4 regions of the Geodermatophilus sp. SYSU D01186 genome follow, and region 4 is predicted to be linked to each of the others. Evidence: riboswitches for the same ligand, from Rfam matches in the RefSeq annotation. Region 4 holds a riboswitch; each other region holds the start of a gene.
The links. Region 4 has a riboswitch for cyclic di-AMP ahead of ACI784_RS06535 (C40 family peptidase). Riboswitches for the same ligand answer to the same signal wherever they lie in the genome.

Region 1 (3,251 bases), on a different contig from region 4:
CCCCACGGCCGGCTGCTGGCCGGCGAGGGTGCCCTGGATGACCCGCTCGTTCATCCAGTTCAGCGCCGTGGCGAGGTCGCGCGCCGCCGGCCCGCCCGGCGCCGCACCGCGCGCCCGCTCCTCTTCGATCGCCGCGGCGGTCTCGGCGACGAACCCCTCCATGACCTGGGACCACAGCTCCCGCACCTCGGCGCTGGCGGCCAGCAGCTGGGTGGCGGCCGCGGTGAGGGCCCGGTGTGCGCGGAAGGTGTCGCGGACCGCGACCAGCGCCGCGCGCCAGCTCTCCCGCACGTCGTCGGAGGCGGCGGCCAGGGCGGCGGCGCGCAGCTCCCGGGCCTCGGCGACCACGCGGTCCAGCAGCGCCAGGACGACGGCCTCCTTGGAGGCGAAGTAGAAGTAGAAGGTGGGCCGGGAGATGCCGGCACCGCGGGCGAGGTCGTCGACGGAGATCTCCGCCGGCGACCGCTGCGCCAGCAGCGCCTCGGCGGTGGCGAGGATCGCCCGCTCCCGGTCGTCACCGGAGGGACGGCGGGCGCGGCGGCCACGGTCGGGTGCCACGCTGCTCACGGCAGCCGCCAGACCGTCGTCCGCCGCAGGCCCGGACCCTCGGTCTCCGGGATCTCGTAGACCGCGGCGGCGGCCAGCCGGTCGTGCGGCAGGTAGGGCCGCCCCGGATCACCCACGTACACCTCGACCCCGCGGGCGCGGGCACGGTCGAGGAACGGCAGCACCCGTTCGGTCATCTCCCGGTCGTAGCAGACGTCCCCGGCCAGGACGACGTCGATGCCGGGCAGCTCGCGGCCGAGGACGTCACCGATCACGCTCACGCCGTCGATTCCGTTGAGGCCGGCGTTGACGCCGACCGCGGTGCGGCTGAACTCGTCGACGTCACTGGCCAGCACCCACCGGGCACCGGCCAGCCGGGCGGCGAGGGCGACCAGGCCGCTGCCGGCGCCGAGGTCGAGCACCGTCCGTCCAGCGACCACCTCGGGCCGGTCCAGGACGAAGCGGGCCAGCGCCTGGCCGCCCGGCCACGCCGCCGCCCAGAACGGCGGCGCCTCCCCGGCGCCACCGTCCTCGGTCTCCATCGCCTCCCACAGGGCGACGACGTCCTCGGCCACGTGCAGCCGCACCTCCGGGACCGACGACGGCCGCCGGACCTGGGTGTGGGCACGGACGAAACCGGACGGGACGACCCTCACCGCCCGACCGTCCCACACCCGGTCCCGAGACGGCTCGAGGGGCCGCCCCTGTCAGGAGCGGCCCCTCGAACGGGTGCCCGGTGCGGGACCGGGGCGGCGATCAGTACCAGTTGTGGGCCTGCGAGTGCGCCCACGCGCCACAGGGGCTGCCGTACCGGTTCTCGATGTAGATGAGCCCGGCGTCGATCTGGCGGTAGCCGTCGGAGGTCTTCGCGATGCCGGTGCCGGCCCAGGTGGAGTTCAGGAACTGCGGGATGCCGTAGGCGGTGCTGGTGGGGTTCTGCGCGTTGGGGTTCCAGCCGCTCTCCTTGCCCCACAGGTTCTCCAGGCAGCTGAACTGCTGGGCGCTGCCGACCTTGGACATCGCGTACTCCTTGAAGGAGCCGCGGGGAGCCGCGGCGGCCGCGGGCGCCGGGGCGGCGGCAGGAGCGGCAGCGGCCGCGGCCGCGGCCTGCGCAGCGGCAGCGGCCTCACGCTCGGCGGCCTCGCGGGCGGCCTGCTCGGCGGCGGCGGCCTCCGCGGCGGCGCGCTCGGCGGCCTCGCGCTCGGCGGCCTGGCGGTCGAGCTCGGCCTGGTCGGCCGCGGCCTGCGCCTGGGCGGCGCTGGCCTCGGCGGCCTGGCGCTCGCTGCGGGAGGCGGCGAGGTGCTGCAGCGGGGCCAGGTCGGCGGCCTCCGGGGTCGCCGCGGCCGCGGCGTCGGCGGTGATGCCGAGCTGCTCGGCCACGCTGACCGACTCGGTCCGGGTGGCGGTGGCCTCGGCGTCGGGCGCGCCGCTGGCCAGGACGTTGACCACGATCGCGCCGGCCGCGGCGGCGGCCAGGAAGAACGCGGGACGGCGGCCCTTGGCCGGCAGGCCGAAGCCGCGGCGGGAGGTGGTCTGGGGGGTGGCGGCGTCGGCGGCGGGGGTGGTGGCGGCGTCGACGGCGGGGAACTGCACGGTGCGGTCGTTCATCGAGTGGGGTGCTCCGGGGCGCGAGGGCGCCCGCGGGCCTGCCGACTCGTACGGAGGGCAGCCCGGGACGCGAGGGTCTACGGGAGGGGTCCGGCGGCGGTCAGTGACGCGCGCGGCCGGTCAACGGCGAGGCGGGATCAGCGGACCGAGGAAGAGGCGCGAGGTGCGCGTGGCCCGGGATCCCTGCGAGCCGGGAGGGCCCGTGGGCGAGGCATGCGGATGCTCTCCGTTCCTTCCATGGCCGCCTACCGAGTTAGCTGACGGGTTCGGGCGGGAAGGTGCCCTACCTGCTCGAGAGCAGGACTCACCCCAGTGCTTCGATGGGTCCCCGGCTCACGTCCGCGGGAGGCGGACACGACTCGGCGGCGTCCGGCCAGGCTCCCCGGATGGGGAAGCACGACCGACCGGACCCACTCACCGTACGGGCCGTTATCGTCCTGTGACAATCCCGTGGGCCCCATCCGTCACGTGACCCTCGTCGCGGGAGAGTTCTCGGCGGATCCGGAATACGCCCGGGGCGGCGCTGTTGCACGCAGCAGTAGTTGCGCTCTCAACCACTTGGAGCACGAGATGCAGTTCGGGATCTTCTCGGTCAGCGACCTCACGACCGACCCCACGACCGGCCGCACGCCCAGCGAGGCGGAGCGGATCCAGGCGGTCGTGGCCATCGCGAAGAAGGCCGAGGAGGTCGGGCTCGACGTCTTCGCCCTCGGCGAGCACCACAACCCGCCGTTCTTCTCGTCCTCCCCCACCACCACGCTGGCCTACATCGCCGCGCAGACCCCGACGCTGCAGCTGTCGACGGCGACCACGCTGATCACCACCAACGACCCGGTGAAGATCGCCGAGGACTACGCGATGCTGCAGCACCTGGCCGGCGGCCGCGTGGACCTGATGATGGGCCGCGGCAACACCGGCCCGGTCTACCCCTGGTTCGGCAAGGACATCCGTGACGGCATCCCGCTGGCCGTGGAGAACTACGCGCTGCTGCGCAAGCTGTGGGACACCGACGTCGTCAACTGGTCGGGGCAGTACCGCACCCCGCTGCAGGGCTTCACCTCGACCCCGCGGCCGCTGGACGGCGTCGCGCCGTTCGT
Region 2 (3,251 bases), on a different contig from region 4:
ACCGCCGGAGGTCGACGCGACCAACGCCCGGGTCACCGCCGCCCACCGGGACGCGACGCGGGAGGAGGTGCTGGCCGCGCTGCGGCGCAACCGCGACGCCACCGCCCGATACCTCGCCGATGGGCCCGTCGAGCTGGACACCGCACCGGCGGTCGCGGTCGTGGGCACCCTGCCCCTGCTCAGCGTCGTACTGGGCCAGGCGTACGAGCTGGCCGTGCACGGGCTGGACCTCACAGCGTGCGGCGCCCCGCCGGTGCCGGAGCCGGTCCTGCAGGCGGGCCTGGCGGCCCTCGCGGACGTGACCGGCGCCCTGTCCGCGTCCGTCGGCATCACCGGCGGCGCCACCCTGGCGACGCCGGAGGGCGGCTGGGCCTTCGCCGCCGACCCGGCGGGCTGGACCGTGCGGCGGGTGGCCCCGGGAGCACCGCAGGGCACCGCCGTGGAGGCGCCGGCGGACCTGCTGCTCGAGGCGGCCTCCGGTCGGGTCAACCCGGTCGCGGCGCTGGCCCGGCGGCGGCTGCGGGTGCACGAGCTCGGCGGGCTGCTCGCGCTGGCCCCGGTCGTCCAGGTCGCGCCGGGCATCCCCGGCGGGCCGATCCTGCAGCTGGCCGCGCAGACCCTCGGCGGCGTCGGCGGCCTGCTCGGGCGGCTGCGCGGCCGCCGCTGAACGCACGGCGGCCCGCGGCCGCCGGAGCACCGGGGGCCGCGGGCCGTCCGCGTCAGGTCAGGTCGAGGTCAGCACCCGCCACCGAGGGCGATGCCGTGCTGCGCCAGCCAGGGCATCGGGTTGACCCGGTTGGCGTAGAGGCCGCCCTGGTGCACCTCGAAGTGCAGGTGCGGCCCGGTGGACTGGCCACGGTTGCCGACCTCGGCGATCTGCTGGCCCGCGGTCACCACCTGGCCCGCGGTGACGGAGAACTGGTTCACGTGGCCGTAGAGGGTGATCTGACCGTCGGCGTGCTGCACGTACACGGCCAGGCCGAAGCCGCTGGCCGGCCCCGCCTGGAGGACGACGCCGTCCTCCGGCACGTAGATCGGGGTGCCGATGGGGGCGGCGATGTCGATGCCCTGGTGCATCGTGCCCCAGCGGGCGCCGTAGCAGGAGGTGAGCCGGCCGGCGGTCGGCATGCCGGTCGTGCCCTGCGCCCGGGCGTCGAGCCGGGCGTTGAAGGCGGCGGCGGGGTCGGCCGCGCCCTGCGCGGCGAGCAGGCGCTCGCCGGCGGCGCGGTACTGCTCGTCGAGAGCGGCCTTCTGCGCCGCGACGGCGTCGTACTCGGACTGCGCCTCGGCGAGGTGAGCGGTGGCGGCCGCCTCGGCCTCGTCGGCGGCGCGGGCGGCCTCGTCGAGCCGGGTCACCGCGGCCCGGGCGGCCCGGTCGGCCTCCTCGACCCGCTGCTCGACGGCGAGGAAGTCGGTCAGCCGCGCGGCGCGCTGGGCGCCGAGGACGTCCATCGTCGCCGCCTGCTGCAGCAACTCGGTGGGGCTCTCGGCGTCGAGGATGAGCTCGATGTCGCCGTAGCGGTTGTCGGCCCCCATGTAGGCCTCCCGCCCCAGGGTGGCGACGTCCTCCTCGGCGGCGGCGACGTCGGCCTGGGCGGTGGCCAGCTCGGCGGCGGTGGCATCGGCCTCAGCCTGGGCGGTGGCCAGCTCCGCGCGGGCGACGAGAGCGGCGTCGGCGGCGGCCTCGGCCTCGACGGTCATCCGCTGCAGCTTCTCCTCGGCGGCGGTGACCAACTGCTCGATGCGGGCGACCTCGGCGGCCAGGCTCTCCTGCTCGGAGGTGCCGGAGACGGTGGGGGCGGCGAGCGCGGCCGGGGTGCCGGCCAGCAGCCCGCCGACCACGGCGGCGACGACGAGCGCCCGGCGAGGCGCACGCAGCAGCCGGCGGGCCGGCGCTCCGCGCGCAGGCAGGGTCATCAGGTGGTGCAGGGTCGCCAAGGCGACGGTTCTCCCATCCTCGCGACCGCCTACCGAGTTAGCTGACGGGTTCGGGCCGGACGGCGCCCTACCCGCCTGCGTCCCCCTACGCAGGCAGGACTCACCCCAGTGGAACGGTGGGTCCCCGGTCCGTCTCGGCCCCCGGAGGGAGGCGTCGGCGGTTCGGCGGGGCCAGGCCGGTGCCCTCGTGTGTCGAGGAGCGGAACCCGGCGAGGCCGTCGGGAAAACTACCTTGAGTGACCCCCCGCGGTCACGATCGAGTAACACCTCCGGCGCGCCTCGTTGCCCGAAGGAGTGACATCCCGCTACGAGGCGTGAGTACGCGACCCCGGAGAGCTGATCTTCAGGACCGCTCCACCGCTCGCGCGACTCCCGCGGTGACCTGCGAGGACGGCCCGGGCCGCGCGGTGGGCCGCAGGCGGCCGCGGCCACGTCCCGGGCACCGGGCCGCCGCCGCTGAGATGTCGCGCACAGTTCCCCCGAAACCGCCCGGCGGGCTCACCCTCACGGCCCCGTCGGCGGCCGGCCGCCATCTGGCAGGCTGGAGCACACCGGGGCGGTAGCTCAGCCGGTCAGAGCATGGGACTCATAATCCCTGGGTCGTGGGTTCGAGCCCCACCCGCCCCACCGATCGGGCCCGCAGGCCGGGGCCTCGGTCCTGCGGGCCTCGTCCCGGTCCCGGCTCGGCTCCCCCGCGGAGCGACCCGCGATGGCCCAGGTGCTATGCCGTCACGTTCGTCCACACGGTGCCGATGTTCTCCTCCCCACCACCGTGAGTCGTCGCGAGCAGGCAAGCGCTCAGCGAGGTCCCCGACGCGGTGAAGGAGAAGGGCTGGCTCACGTCGCTCTCGGCGCCCAGGTGCACCGCCATGGTGAACGGCCTGGACGTGCCCTCCTCCAGGAGGAAGAGGCCCTCACCTCGGTTCAGCCGGTCTGCTGCGTCCCGTGAGGTCACGGTCGCGTTGCCTGACACCTCTTCCCCCGGCTCGAACGTGGCGACGGTGAGCGTCTTCGGACACGTCGTGGTGACGACAGGCACCGTGCCGGCCAGGGCCGCAGGCGCGAGTACGACCCCGATCACCGTCGATGCCGCGACCGCCGGAACTGCCATGCGACGTCTTCTCACAGCCATCGCCCCTCAGCGTTGTAGCGATCGTCACCCGATGGCCGGCCTCGATCCCCTCTCTCGCTCGCGACGGCACAGCTCGCGGGCGACAGGACGGGGACCGTCCTAGCACCGGTCCGGCACGGCTGTCCAGCTGGCCGTACGCGGCGCGCGCCATCCGTGAACACCCAGGTGGCGGACACACGGA
Region 3 (3,251 bases), on a different contig from region 4:
GGGTCGCACTGTGGAGGTCTGGTTCAACCCGTCCTGTTCCAAGTGCCGCACCGCGCGCGACCACCTGGAGGAGGCCGGCGTGGAGTACACCCTGCGCCGCTACCTCGACGACCCGCCGACCGAGTCGGAGCTGCGCGCCGCGCTGGGCGCGCTCGCGCTGCAGCCGTGGGACGTCACGCGGATGTCCGAGCCGCTGGCCCGCGAGCTCGGGCTGCGGGACCTCCCCCGGGACGCCGACACGTGGGTCCGGCTGCTGGTGCAGCACCCGAGGCTGATCCAGCGCCCGCTCGTGCTCACCGACGACGGCCGGGCGTGGGTCGCCCGGGACGACGAGACGCTGACCGAGGTGGTCGCGGCCGCCCGCGACGCGCACGGGCGGCCGTGACCGCCGGGGAGGCGGTCAGCCCCGGTAGTTCACGTGGACGTGGTCCATGTGGTTGGCCGTCGGGCTGCCGCGGTCGGCCATGGCCTTCCAGGCACCGTTCGGCGAGCTGAGCATCCGCTGCTTCCAGATGATGTAGTCCACGCCCAGCTCGTCCCAGTGGGCGATGTGGTACTGGGCGATCGTGTCCCCGAGCGCGGAGCTGGTCATGTAGTCCAGCGCCAGGCCCGAGGGGTGGCCGCCCGGGTCGGCGGCGCTGGCACGGGTGCCGCCGATGGTGATGCCGGCGGCGCCGGGCACGTTGCTGACCACCGCGTTGGCGGCCGCCTGCGCCGGGGGCTTCGTGGGCCCGGCGGTGTTGGTGATGCGCGCGACGGTGGTGGCCGCGACGCTCCCCGAGGCCGCGGCCGTTCCGGCGGACCCACCGGAACGTTGCGGGGCGGCCTTCGCCGCCTGGGCGGCCTTCGCGGCCTCGGCGGCCTGCGCGGCCTCGGCAGCCTTCGCGGCCTCGGCGGCCTTCGCGGCCTCGGCAGCCTTCGCGGCCTCGGCAGCCTTCGCGGCCTCGGCGGCCCGCGCTGCGGCCTCCTCCTCGGCCTTCCGGCGGTCCAGCTCGGCCTGGTCGGCGGCGGCCTGGGCCTGCTGCGCCGCGGTCTGCTCGGCCTCGCGGCTGCTGCGGCTGGCGGTCAGCTGCTCGAGCGACTCCAGGTCCGGCGTCGCCTGGGCGGCGGGGGCGGAGTCGGCGGTCAGCCCGAGCTCAGCGGCGACGCTGACCGACTCCGACGGCCCGGCCTCGGCCTGCGCGGCCGGGTCCGAGCCGAACAGGACGTTGACCATGAGGGCGCCGGCGGTGGCCACGCCGAGGTACAGCGCGGGACGGCGGACGGTCGCCGGGGGACGGCGGCGCGAACCGCTGCGGCGGTCGGCGGCGCGACCGGTTGTCGTGCGGGGGTCCATGAGGGGGTGTGCTCCGGGGTCTACGGCGCAGCGGCGCGCCGGAGGGCGGCGGGCTGCGGGGGCGAGCGGGCAGCGGGGCTGCGGTCGTCCGGGCGCCTGCGCGGGTCACCGGGGAAGCGGCGGTCAGCCGGTCGAGCGGAGGTGCTCGAGGTGGGCCCGCGGGCGGCGTGCGTCAGGGACGGCCGCGTGCGATCAGGTGCGCGGGGGCACCCGGCTCGGGCGGTACCGGCTCGGGCAGGGTCGTGCTGCAGGGCAAGGGCGCGCCATCCGGCGGCTCTCCGTTCTTCCGATGGCCGCCTACCGAGTTAGCTGACGGGTTCGGGCGGGAAGCAGCCCTACTCGTTCCGGACGGATGCCCGGAGCGGGATTCACCCCAGTACTGCGATGGGTCCCCGGCTCACCCCGGAGGGCGACTCGGCGGCGTCCGTTCGGGGCTCCCCGGGCGGGGACGCGACGGTCGAGCGGACCACCCCACCGTAACCGTCGTTATGCAGTTGTGACAATCCGTGGCCGTCGTTTCGTCGGGTGACCCGCGTCGCGCAGCGCCCGATCGACGGCCGGACGGTGTAGGGGCTGGACCCTCAGCCGACGGGGACCGCCACGGCGCGCTCGACCGCGGCCGCGGCGTCGAAGGACGCCGGCACCGGCACCAGGGGCGGGCGCACGGTGCCCATGGGGTGCCCGTGCCGCCGCTCGGCGATGCGCTTGAGCATCCCCGGCGCGACGAACTCCTTGGTCATCGCCCGCACCTGCTGCAGGTGGGCCGACAGCGCCGCGGCGTCGGCCGCCCGCCCGCCGCGGACGTGCTGGTAGAGCGCGACGACCTGCTCGGGGACGATGTTGGCCAGCGCCGAGATCGAGCCGGTGGCGGTCAGCAGGCGGGCCGGCAGGTCGTCCTCGGTACCGACCAGCACGCCCTTGCCCGCCGCGTGCACGGCCTCGGCGTAGCCGGCCTCCCCGCCGGAGTCCTTCACCCCCCACACCGGCAGCGCGGTCACGAGCTCCGCGGGGACGGGCACCGCGTACTTGGGGATGTGGTAGACGACCACCGGGTGCCGGGTGGCGGCCAGGACCCGCTCGTAGAACACCCGCAGGCCCTCGGCCGCGGCCGGCCGGAAGTAGTACGGCGGGAGCACCATCACCGCCCGCACCGGCAGGTCCGCCAACTCCGCCAGCAGGTCCAGGGTGTCCGGCAGGTTCCCCTCCGCCACCGTCGGGACGACGTGCAGCGGCCCCACCTCCGGCAGCAGGGCCTCCAGCACGGCCAGCTTCTCCCGCGGGGACACCGACGGCCCCTCGCCGTTGGTGCCGAACGGGATGACCCCGGCCACGCCCTGCCCGGCCAGCCAGCGGACGTGGCCCAGGTAGGAGTCGACGTCGATGCTGAAGCGCTCGTCGTCGCGGAAGGGCGTCACGTTCGCCACGTAGACACCCTCGAGCACGCCGGCGGGGTCGTCGGGGTGCATCGTCACCTCCCGAGGTCGACGGTCCGGTCCAGGAACGCGGTCAGTTCACGGCGGCTGGGCAGGCCCTCGTAGTCGCCGCGGTCCTGCACGCAGAAGGCGCCCATGGCGTTGGCGGTGCGCAGACGCTCGGCCGGCCCGCAGCCCCACAGGGTGGCCGCGAGGTAGCCGGCGGCGAACGCGTCGCCGGCACCGACCGGGTCGAGCTGTCGGGCGGGGAACCCCGGGGAGGTCAGCCGCTCGCCGTCCACCCGGGCCGCGCAGCCGCGCGCGCCGAGCTTGAGCACGACCTCGGCGGGCCCGGCGTCGGCCAGCCGCTCCAGGCACGTGTCGTCGTCCCAGCCCCACAGGGCGCGGGCCTCGTCGTGGCCGGCCAGCAGGACGTCGACGTGCGGGAACATCGCCTCGCTGGCGGCGCGGGCCGCGGCCGGCTCCCACAGCCGGCTGCGGTA
Region 4 (3,251 bases):
CCACCGCTCCTCCTCCCCGAGCTGGTCGATCTGACCACCTCGACGCCGTCGACGGCCGCCGTCCTGCCCCGATCGGCCAGCCCGAGACGGTCATCTTGCCCATCCCGGGCGCCCGGAGGTGTGCTGGACGCACGCAGGGAGACGGGATCATCCGGGAGGGCGACATGACCGCCACCGAGCCGCACGGGACCCTCGAGCAGGTCCTCACCGACGACGAGCGCCTGGCCGAGCTCAGCGCCGAGCAGCTGCGGCAGCTGGTCGGGCTGGTCGAGCACGACCCCGCCACCGACCCCTTCCCGGTCAGCGGCTGGGACGCCCTGGTCTGGATCGCGGGCAACGCCACCCAGACCGCCCACTTCTTCCAGTCCGCGTTCGGGATGGAGCTGGTCGCCTACTCGGGGCCGGAGACCGGCAACCGGGACTCCCGGGCCTACGTCCTCCGCTCCGGCGCCGCCCGGTTCGTGGTCACGGGCGCCTACTCCCCGACCAGCCCGCTGGCCGACCACCACCGCCGGCACGGGGACGGCATCGTCGACATCGCCCTGGCCGTGCCCGACGTGGACCGCTGCGTCGCCCACGCCGCGGCCCAGGGGGCGACCGTCCTCGAGCCGCCGCACGACGTCACCGACGAGCACGGCACCGTCCGGCTGGCCGCGATCGCGACCTACGGCGACACGCGGCACAGCCTGGTCGACCGCTCGCGCTACACCGGCCCCTACCTGCCCGGGTACGTGGCGCGGACGTCGGCACACCAGCGGCGCCCGGGTGCGCCGCGGCGGCTGTTCCAGGCGATCGACCACGTCGTCGGCAACGTCGAGCTCGGCGCCATGGACCGCTGGGTGGACTTCTACCGGCGGGTCATGGGCTTCACCAACATGGCGGAGTTCGTCGGCGCCGACATCGCCACCGACTACTCCGCACTGATGAGCAAGGTCGTCGCCAACGGCAACCACCGCGTGAAGTTCCCGCTCAACGAGCCGGCCGCGGGCAGGAAGCGCTCGCAGATCGACGAGTACCTGGAGTTCTACGGCGGCCCTGGCGCCCAGCACGTCGCGCTGGCCACCGGCGACATCCTCGCCACCGTCGACGCGATGACCGCCGAGGGCGTGGAGTTCCTCCCGACACCGGACTCCTACTACGAGGACCCGGAGCTGCGGGCCCGCATCGGCACCGTCCGCGTGCCGGTGGAGGAGCTGCAGCGCCGCGGCATCCTGGTCGACCGCGACGAGGACGGGTACCTGCTGCAGATCTTCACCCGGCCGACCGGCGACCGGCCGACGGTGTTCTTCGAGCTGATCGAGCGACACGGTTCGCTCGGCTTCGGCAAGGGCAACTTCAAGGCGCTGTTCGAGGCGATCGAGCGGGAGCAGGAACGCCGCGGCAACCTCTGATCCCGGGCGGTGTCGTCACAGCGCGTCAGCACCGGCCGGGGTGTCCGCGCGAGCCGGTCGCCCGGTTTGTCGCCCCCCTGGTGCCGACCTAGCGTGACGGCGTCCGGACGGGTCGTTCCGTCACTCCCCTGTGACACCGGCCGGACGCCGCCGAACCCTGCGCCGGCCCGTTCCGCCGGCACCAGGGACCGGGGACCCACCGCAGTACTGGGGTGAAGCGACCGCGGCCTCGCGAGGGCCGTGGACGCCGGGCGCCTTCCCGCCCGAACCCGTCAGCTAACTCGGTAGGCGGCTGTGGAAGAGAGGACAGACCCGCCCACCATGGCGACGTCGCACGCCCCTGCCCGCGCGCTGCCCCGCCTCCTGGTCGGCCTCGTCGCCGCCGGCGGGCTCACCCTGACCAGCCTCCCCGCGGCGTCGGCCGCCCCCGGCGATCCGGCCACCTCACAGGACGCCGCCGCGCTCGTCGCCGCCAAGGCCCACGACCTCGAGGTCGTCACCGAGCAGTTCAACGAGGCCCGCGAGCGGCTGCGGACCAGCCAGGACGCCGCCACCGCGGCCGGCGCGGAACTGGCCGCCGCCGAGGACGCCCTCGCCACCGCTCGCGAGCAGGTGCGCGCGGTCGCCCGCGGCGCCTTCACCGGCGACCGGCTGAGCACGCTGTCGGCCATGCTCACCAGCGACTCGCCGGAGGAGCTGCTCGACCGCGTCGGCACGCTGCAGACCATCGCCGACCACAACAACGGCGTCCTCGGCGGGGCCCAGCAGGCCGCCGGCGACGCCGACGCCGCCCGCGCCTCCGCCGAGCAGGCGGCCGCCGACGCGCAGGCCCTGGTCGACCAGGTCGCCGCGAAGCAGGCCGACCTCGACCGGCAGGTGGCGCGGTTCCAGGCCGAGTACGACCGGCTGGTCGCCGAGGAGGAGCGGGCGTCGCGGGAGGCCGCCGAGCGCCGGGCCGCCGAGGAGGCCGCACGGGCCGCCGCCGCACAGGCCGCCACGACGCAGGCGGCCCCGGCACCAGCCGCCCCCGCACCCGCCGCCCCGCCGGCCCCGGCCGCCGGCGGCGCCCGGTCGGCCGCCGCACCCGCACCCGCGCCTGCTCCCGCCCCCGCTGCGCCCGTGGCCGGCGGCAGCGCCGCCGCGCAGCGGGCCGTCGAGACCGCGCTCGCCCAGCAGGGCGACCCGTACGTGTGGGCCGCGGCCGGGCCCAACTCCTTCGACTGCTCCGGGCTGGTGCAGTACGCCTACGCCGCGGCGGGCATCAGCCTCCCGCACTCCAGCCGGATCCAGTCGACGATGGGGGCCCCCGTCTCGCGGTCGGCACTGCAGCCCGGTGACCTGGTGTTCTTCTACAGCCCGGTCAGCCACGTCGGCATCTACGTCGGCAACGGGCAGATGGTGCACGCCTCCACCTACGGCCAGCCGGTGAAGGTCGCGTCGATCGACTCGATGGGCGGCTACAACAGCGCCCGCCGCATCGCCGGCTGACCGCCCCGCCTGCGGCGATCATGGCGTCGTGACCACGCCGGAGCGGCCTCCGGCGGTTCCGGCGCCATGATCACGGGGAGAGGCGGCACCGTCAGTGGCCGCGCCCCCTGGGCCCCTTCCGGCGCCGCTCCGCTCCTCGGTCGCTGGCGCTCCCTGCGATGCTCACGGCACCGTCAGTGGCCGCGGAACGCCTCCTCCAGCCACCACGACGGCTCGTCGGCGGCCACCTTGGCGTCGATGAGCAGCGGCGCCGTACGCGGGCCGGCCACCCAGTCGGCCACCGCGGCGAGGTCCTCGACGCCGCGCACGGTCACCCCGACGAAGCCGTACCCGCGGGCGATCGCCGCCAGGTCGGCGTCGGGGAAGCGGACG

Region 1: another riboswitch for cyclic di-AMP. It lies ahead of ACI784_RS15085 (aggregation-promoting factor C-terminal-like domain-containing protein); the one in region 4 lies ahead of ACI784_RS06535 (C40 family peptidase).
Region 2: another riboswitch for cyclic di-AMP. It lies ahead of ACI784_RS09695 (M23 family metallopeptidase); the one in region 4 lies ahead of ACI784_RS06535 (C40 family peptidase).
Region 3: another riboswitch for cyclic di-AMP. It lies ahead of ACI784_RS12140 (hypothetical protein); the one in region 4 lies ahead of ACI784_RS06535 (C40 family peptidase).

What each region holds. Positions count from the first base shown of each region.
Region 1 covers NZ_JBJGYW010000019.1:27,762-31,012, forward strand. Annotated here, with positions in the region: gene ACI784_RS15075 (TetR/AcrR family transcriptional regulator) at 1-558, opposite strand, end outside; gene ACI784_RS15080 (class I SAM-dependent methyltransferase) at 564-1,202, opposite strand; gene ACI784_RS15085 (aggregation-promoting factor C-terminal-like domain-containing protein) at 1,303-2,154, opposite strand; cyclic di-AMP (ydaO/yuaA leader) riboswitch at 2,382-2,529, opposite strand; gene ACI784_RS15090 (LLM class flavin-dependent oxidoreductase) at 2,725-3,251, shown strand, end outside.
Region 2 covers NZ_JBJGYW010000010.1:51,844-55,094, forward strand. Annotated here, with positions in the region: gene ACI784_RS09690 (maleylpyruvate isomerase N-terminal domain-containing protein) at 1-667, shown strand, start outside; gene ACI784_RS09695 (M23 family metallopeptidase) at 736-1,917, opposite strand; cyclic di-AMP (ydaO/yuaA leader) riboswitch at 1,950-2,088, opposite strand; tRNA gene ACI784_RS09700 (tRNA-Ile) at 2,492-2,565, shown strand; gene ACI784_RS09705 (hypothetical protein) at 2,660-3,049, opposite strand.
Region 3 covers NZ_JBJGYW010000014.1:36,886-40,136, forward strand. Annotated here, with positions in the region: gene ACI784_RS12135 (ArsC/Spx/MgsR family protein) at 11-385, shown strand; gene ACI784_RS12140 (hypothetical protein) at 401-1,336, opposite strand; cyclic di-AMP (ydaO/yuaA leader) riboswitch at 1,616-1,766, opposite strand; gene ACI784_RS12145 (dihydrodipicolinate synthase family protein) at 1,918-2,802, opposite strand; gene ACI784_RS12150 (sugar kinase) at 2,805-3,251, opposite strand, start outside.
Region 4 covers NZ_JBJGYW010000006.1:69,611-72,861, forward strand. Annotated here, with positions in the region: gene ACI784_RS06525 (Lrp/AsnC family transcriptional regulator) at 1-4, opposite strand, end outside; gene hppD (4-hydroxyphenylpyruvate dioxygenase) at 165-1,391, shown strand; cyclic di-AMP (ydaO/yuaA leader) riboswitch at 1,555-1,697, shown strand; gene ACI784_RS06535 (C40 family peptidase) at 1,713-2,879, shown strand; gene ACI784_RS06540 (thiamine pyrophosphate-binding protein) at 3,053-3,251, opposite strand, start outside.